DNA from 2 places in the Lacticaseibacillus boliensis genome. Region 2 is predicted to be linked to the other one. Evidence: predicted binding sites of a transcription regulator. Region 2 holds the regulator's gene; the other holds the start of a gene.
What was found. Region 2 encodes CtsR, which represses protease genes until heat stress. Its sites were predicted from a motif close to TTGGTCAAAAAAGGTCAAANA; they were not measured.
Positions count from the first base shown of each region.

Region 1: a site for CtsR is predicted at 1,437-1,457, ahead of ACYVRB_RS01095 (ATP-dependent Clp protease ATP-binding subunit). Genes of this name have one in related genera too.

Region 1 is NZ_BAAIHN010000001.1:229,096-232,490, forward strand. It holds gene ptsP (phosphoenolpyruvate--protein phosphotransferase) at 1-723, opposite strand, end outside; gene ACYVRB_RS01085 (phosphocarrier protein HPr) at 723-989, opposite strand; gene ACYVRB_RS01090 (hypothetical protein) at 1,092-1,283, opposite strand; gene ACYVRB_RS01095 (ATP-dependent Clp protease ATP-binding subunit) at 1,505-3,395, shown strand, end outside.
Region 2 is NZ_BAAIHN010000010.1:25-3,419, reverse strand. It holds gene ACYVRB_RS06005 (ATP-dependent Clp protease ATP-binding subunit) at 1-1,849, opposite strand, end outside; gene ACYVRB_RS06000 (CtsR family transcriptional regulator) at 1,925-2,392, opposite strand; tRNA gene ACYVRB_RS05995 (tRNA-Pro) at 2,485-2,558, opposite strand; tRNA gene ACYVRB_RS05990 (tRNA-Gly) at 2,563-2,634, opposite strand; tRNA gene ACYVRB_RS05985 (tRNA-Arg) at 2,664-2,737, opposite strand; tRNA gene ACYVRB_RS05980 (tRNA-Leu) at 2,747-2,832, opposite strand; tRNA gene ACYVRB_RS05975 (tRNA-Gly) at 2,843-2,914, opposite strand; tRNA gene ACYVRB_RS05970 (tRNA-Thr) at 2,931-3,003, opposite strand; tRNA gene ACYVRB_RS05965 (tRNA-Leu) at 3,008-3,089, opposite strand; tRNA gene ACYVRB_RS05960 (tRNA-Lys) at 3,117-3,189, opposite strand; tRNA gene ACYVRB_RS05955 (tRNA-Val) at 3,211-3,283, opposite strand; rRNA gene rrf (5S ribosomal RNA) at 3,295-3,395, opposite strand, start outside.

The sequences.
Region 1 (3,395 bases), on a different contig from region 2:
AGAGGCCTTGACCTGTTCAGGCGTTGGGTCGATGGTGATCTCACCGGTCAAGCCATCAACGGTGACGAGTTGGCCTTCCGTGATATCATCGGTCACCGATTGGGCACCGACAACAGCAGGAATTTCCAACGAGCGTGCCATGATTGCGGAGTGTGCCGTGCGGCCGCCGATATCGGTGACAAACGCCTTGACGTACTTCTTGTTCAACTGAGCGGTGTCAGATGGGGTCAAGTCGTGGGCAACCACGATGACTTCTGAGTCGATCAGCGCAGGATTAGGCAACGCGCGGCCTAACAAGTGTGCAAGCACTCGCTGGGAAACGTCGCGAACATCAGCCGCACGTTCTTGCATGTACGGGTTATCGACCATACCTTCAAACATCGCGATAAACGTGTCAGACACGTTCTTCAGCGCTGCTTCGGCATTGATCGCTTCGTCTTTGATTTTGCTTTCTATTGCACCAGTAAATTCCGGATCTGCCAGAATCATCATATGCGCGTCGAAGACTTGTGCTTCTTCTTCGCCCAGAGATTCCGCCGCCTTGTCACGGATCAGCTTCAATTCGCTGTTACTCTGCTCTAGCGCAGAATGCAGACGCTGAACCTCAGCGTCTGCATCTTTAATAGAAGTCTGATTGAATGACAAGTCAGGTTGCACCAGCATGTAGGCTTTCGCGGTTGCGATGCCATCACTAGCGGCGATCCCCTTGAGTTGCTTTGTCATTAGTCAGAGAGGCCTTCCTTCTTCATCGTTTCTTCGATGGCTGCAATTGCGTCGGCTTCGTCGGCGCCTTCTGCGGTAATGGTAACATCGGCACCCTGGCCAACACCCAAGGACATAACGCCCATGATGGACTTCAAGTTAACGCTCTTGCCCTTGTATTCCAAGTTAATGTCAGAGTTAAACTTGCTGGCAGCTTGTACCAAGAGGGTTGCCGGACGGGCGTGGATCCCTGTTTCTGCAATAACATTAAATTCGCGTTTTTCCATGAGTAATCTGCTCCTTCGTCATTTAAAAAAATTTTTGCCGAATAGAATGGACACATTCTATCTCCTGTAAACCTTACCATTATTCCGTTGTCTCGACAAGTTTTAATTGCTTGCCAAGGGGTGGTAATGGTAAATAATCTTGCCTTCACGCTGGGCTGTCCCGACAATCTCTTTACGTGCAGGATAATTGGTCCAGGCGGTGCGGAAAGCGTTGAACGTGCTGGGATCGATGGCGATCTGGTCAATCTCGCCTGCGCGCAGCTGATCCATCAGCTGTGTGTAGTCTGGTGTCAATTAGTTGCCCCCTTCCGTCTTACAGGTTTACCATAGCATTAAGGAGGCGATACGGCAACCACAAAACCATATATAGCAAGGGTCTAACTGACTTTTTTAGCACTCTCTGCATTAGAGTGCTTGCATTTTCAAAATACCCGTGTATACTGAGCTTTGGTCAGTGAAGGTCAAATCCGACGCAAGGCATGTTTTACCTTGCGTGATAGAAAGGTAGTGACAAAATGCTGTGTGAAAACTGTCATCAAAATCCCGCGACGATTCATTTGTACACGAGTGTTAATGGGACGAAACAAGAGATCAACTTGTGCCAAAATTGCTACCAACAATTAAAGCAACAAGCAGGAGGCAGTATGCAACCAACCAATGCAAACGATCCATTCGGCTTCAACAGCCTTGATGATATCTTCAAGGCGATGAGCTCAGGCATGGACCAAAGTTCTCAAAATGCGCAGCAAACCCCGCCTACCCAAGCCGGGCGCGGCGGTGGCGGCGGTGGTAACCGAGGCAACCAAAACAGTGTCTTGGGCCAGTTCGGGGTCAACCTGACAAACAAAGCCAAAAACGGTGAGATCGACCCAGTCATCGGTCGCGACGGCGAAATCGCCCGCGTGATCGAAATCCTCAACCGCCGGACCAAGAATAATCCGGTCTTGATCGGTGAAGCCGGGGTCGGCAAGACCGCGGTCGTTGAAGGTCTGGCTTTGAAGATCGCCAATGGTGATGTGCCGGTCAAGCTTCAAGACCGCCAAGTCATTCAACTTGATGTCGTTTCCTTGGTGCAAGGCACCGGGATCCGCGGTCAGTTCGAACAACGGATGCAACAGCTGTTGAACGAACTCAAGCAAAACGACAACGTCATCTTATTCATTGATGAAATCCATGAAATCGTTGGCGCCGGCAACGCTGAAGGTGGCATGGACGCCGGCAACGTGTTGAAGCCGGCGTTGGCTCGTGGCGAACTGCAACTCGTCGGTGCCACCACCAACAATGAATATCGCCAAATCGAAAAAGACGCCGCCTTGGCTCGTCGTCTTCAGCCCGTCACCGTTGACGAGCCGAGCCCAGAAGAGACCATCGAGATCTTGCACGGCATCCAAAAGCGTTATGAAGACTTCCATCACGTCAAGTACACTGAAGGCGCGATCCAAGCCGCGGTCAACTTATCCAACCGCTACATCCAAGACCGTTACCTCCCCGACAAGGCGATCGATTTGTTGGATGAATCAGGCTCCAAGAAGAACCTGACCATCCAAGTGGTCGATCCCAAAGCCTTGAAGGCGAAGATCGACGATGCGGAAAAGCAAAAGCAAGCCGCCCTTAAACAAGAAGATTATGAAAAAGCCGCCTTCTACCGCGACCAGGTCAACAAGCTCGAAAAGATGCAAGAAGACCAAGCCAAGGTGGAAGACGAAGACACGCCAACGGTCACCGAAAAAGACATGGAACAGATCGTCGAACAAAAGACGAATATTCCGGTCGGTGAGCTGAAGAAGCAAGAGCAACAACAGCTTAAGACGCTGGCACCAGACCTTAAGGCACACGTCATCGGCCAAGACAACGCGGTCGATAAAGTGGCGCGTTCGATCCGGCGCAACCGGGTCGGCTTCAACAAGTCTGGCCGACCGATCGGTAGCTTCTTGTTCGTTGGCCCTACCGGCGTCGGGAAGACCGAGCTGGCTAAGCAACTCGCCAAAGAGCTGTTTGGTTCTGAAGAAGCGATGATCCGCTTTGATATGTCGGAGTACATGGAGAAGTTCTCCGTGTCTAAGCTCATCGGTTCACCTCCGGGCTATGTTGGCTATGAAGAAGCTGGCCAGCTCACCGAAAAGGTCCGCCGCAACCCTTACAGCCTGATCTTGTTGGACGAAGTGGAAAAAGCGCATCCTGACGTCATGAACATGTTCTTGCAGATCCTCGACGACGGTCGTTTGACCGACAGTCAAGGCCGCACTGTTTCCTTCAAGGACACGATCATCATCATGACTTCCAATGCCGGTTCTACCGATGCAGAAGCCAACGTCGGCTTTGGCGCCAGCCTGAACGGCACCACCCACTCCGTTCTCAACCAGCTGGGTAACTACTTCAAGCCGGAATTTTTGAATCGGTTCGATG
Region 2 (3,395 bases):
CTTTTTCGGTCAACTGGCCACCTTCATCATAGCCAATATAGCCTGGCGCTGCCCCAATCAGCCGACTCGTCGAGATCTTCTCCATATATTCGGACATATCGACACGAATCATCGCGTCTTCACTGCCAAACATTGCCTCTGCCAGCGCCTTGGCTAGCTCGGTCTTGCCGACCCCGGTAGGGCCAAGGAACATGAACGAACCGATCGGCCGGGTTGGATCTTTCAAGCCGCTCCGGGCCCGCCGGATAGCCCGTGCCACAGCACTAACGGCTTCGTCTTGGCCGACGACCCGTTCGTGCAAGACCTTCTCCAAGTTAACTAAGCGCTCGGATTCCTTCTTTTGTAACTGTGTGACAGGGACCCCGGTCCATTGCGCGACAACCTCTGCGACATCTTCGCCGGTCACCTGCACATCTTTGCGCACGCCGTTTTCGTCGGCATCGTCTGGCATCGCGTCGACCTTATCCCGCAATTTTTGTTCTTTCTCACGAATCTCTGCTGCCGCTTCGAAGTCTTGATGCAAGATTGCATCTTCCTTCTCCTTGACGGTGTCTTCCAGCTTTTCTGCAAGCTTATCGGCCTTGGTTGGCTTGTCTGCTTCATCCAGACGCACCTTGGCGGCAGACTCATCCATCAAGTCGATTGCCTTGTCTGGTAAGAAACGCGTGGTGATATAGCGTGAAGACAAGACTACGGCTTCATGCAACGCATCATCGGTGATCGTAACGCCGTGATGCGCTTCATAGCGGCCACGCAAGCCGTGAAGGATCTGTTCAGCTTCGTCTTCGGTAGGCTCAGCGATCGTGATGGTTGCAAACCGCCGCTCGAGCGCGGCATCTTTTTCGATATACTTTTGGTATTCGTCAAGCGTCGTGGCGCCAATCATTTGCAGTTCGCCACGAGCCAGTGCAGGCTTCAAAATGTTGGAGGCATCGATCGCCCCTTCAGCACCACCAGCGCCGATCAAGGTGTGCAATTCGTCGATGAACAAGATCACGTTGCCATCTTGATAGATCTCATCGATGATCTTCTTCAGTCTGTCCTCAAATTCACCACGATACTTGGTGCCGGCAACCAGTGATCCCATGTCGAGCATCATCAGCCGCTTGTGGCGCATATCTGCTGGCACGCTACCGGCCACGATCTTCTCAGCAAAGCCTTCGGCGATGGCAGTTTTACCAACCCCAGGTTCACCGATCAAAACAGGATTGTTCTTGGTCCGCCGGGCAAGAATCTGCACAAGGCGCCGGACTTCCTTGTCCCGACCAACCACTGGATCCATCTTATTTTCACGTGCCAATTGGGTCAGATCACGTGCCAAGTTGTCCAAAGTTGGGGTGCCTTGTGACTGCGGCCGTTGCTTGGCCCGTGCAGCCGCCCGCGGCTTCGCGCTTGCATCGGAGATTCCCATCTTCTTGAGCACCATCTGCCGGGTTTTAGATAGGCTGAGATCTAGGTTTTGCAGAATCCGCGCCGCCAAGATGTCATCTTCACGCAACAAGCCTAACAGAATGTGTTCGGTTCCGATCTTCAACGCGCCGAGCCGCTTAGCCTCGTCACCGGCAAAAGTTAAGATCTCTTTGCCTTTCGGTGAGTACGGCAAATAAGTGTCCGCATTCTTCGCATTCGTATCGACCGTGCCGTAACCGGTGAAGCGTTCGATTTCATCATGAACGTCTTCTTCGGAAACAGACAGCTGACGCAATGTCTTCCCAGCGATCCCATCTTGTTCCATGACCAAGGCCATCAACAGATGTTCGGTCCCCACAGCATGGTGGTGGAAATACTTCGCCTGCTCCTGCGCGATCATCAATACGTTTTTCGCCGATGGCGTAAACAGATTGTCCATAAGCACATTCCTCTTTTCATCACGCTATCCCTTTTCCCTTAAAAAAGGAATAGCGCGTAAACTCAGTAACCAATTCTATCTTTCATACTGCAAACTCTGTAAGAATGCAAGCAACAATCGCGCCCGCAATCGCTCCTCGGTATCCCGATCACCGACATTGAGGGTCTGGTGGCTCAACACATTCAACATCATATTACCGGCTTGTTGTTCGACCAGCCCTTCAGTGTACAGCTTTCGAATCATTGAGCGTGCGTCGACTTCGCGTACGCGATGCGGCATCTGGGCGATCATCCAAGTCACCAAGTCACAGTCCGAACGCATCTTCACCTTGACGATGCGAATATACCCACCACCGCCACGCTTGCTTTCAACAACATAGCCGCGTTCAGGCGTAAAGCGCGTCTTGATCACATAATTGATCTGTGACGGAACACAATCAAAGCGTTCAGCGACTGCGGCACGTCTGATCTCGACTTCTTCTTCTGCTTCCAGTAGCGCCTTAAGGTAGCGCTCGATCACATCCGTTACATTTTGGCTTGCCATCACGTCCCACCTTTTTCACTTTGACTAATGTTGACTTTAATTATACGCAAAAAAAATAAAAAAGCCACTGTCGGATGACAATGACTTCAATATCGGGAAAACGGGATTCGAACCCACGACCTCTGCGTCCCGAACGCAGCGCTCTACCAAGCTGAGCTATTTCCCGATTAAGCGGAAGACGAGATTCGAACTCGCGACCCCCACCATGGCAAGGTGATGTTCTACCACTGAACTACTTCCGCATTATATTCGGTTATGTCCTCATGGACGATGCACCCAGTAGGAGTCGAACCTACAACCTTCTGATTCGTAGTCAGACACTCTATCCAATTGCGCTATGGGTGCATATCATCATGCCGAGAGTCGGGTTCGAACCGACACGGTTATCACTAACCGCAGGATTTTAAGTCCTGTGCGTCTACCAGTTTCGCCATCCCGGCATAAATGAAAAGCGGAAGACGAGATTCGAACTCGCGACCCCCACCATGGCAAGGTGATGTTCTACCACTGAACTACTTCCGCATGAATATTTAATTAATGCCGACTAGAGGATTCGAACCTCCGACCCTCTGTTTACAAGACAGATGCTCTGCCAACTGAGCTAAGTCGGCAAGATGCGGGTGAAGGGACTCGAACCCCCACGGTAAAAACCACTAGAACCTAAATCTAGCGCGTCTGCCAGTTCCGCCACACCCGCAGATCTTTTTTAGTACTAATGGAAAAATGAGCCGTGACAGGCTCGAACTGTCGACCCTCTGATTAAAAGTCAGATGCTCTACCAACTGAGCTAACGGCTCAACTTAGGATCAAAGATCCAATGGAGGATACAGGGCTCGAACCTGTGACCCTCTGCTTGTAAGGCAGACGCTCTCCCAACTGAGCTAATCCTCCATAATATAACAGCGTGGCGGCTTCCTACCCTCGCAGGCAGTCACCCACCAACTACTCTCGGCGTAGAGAAGCTTAACTTCTGTGTTCGGCATGGGAACAGGTGTATCCTTCT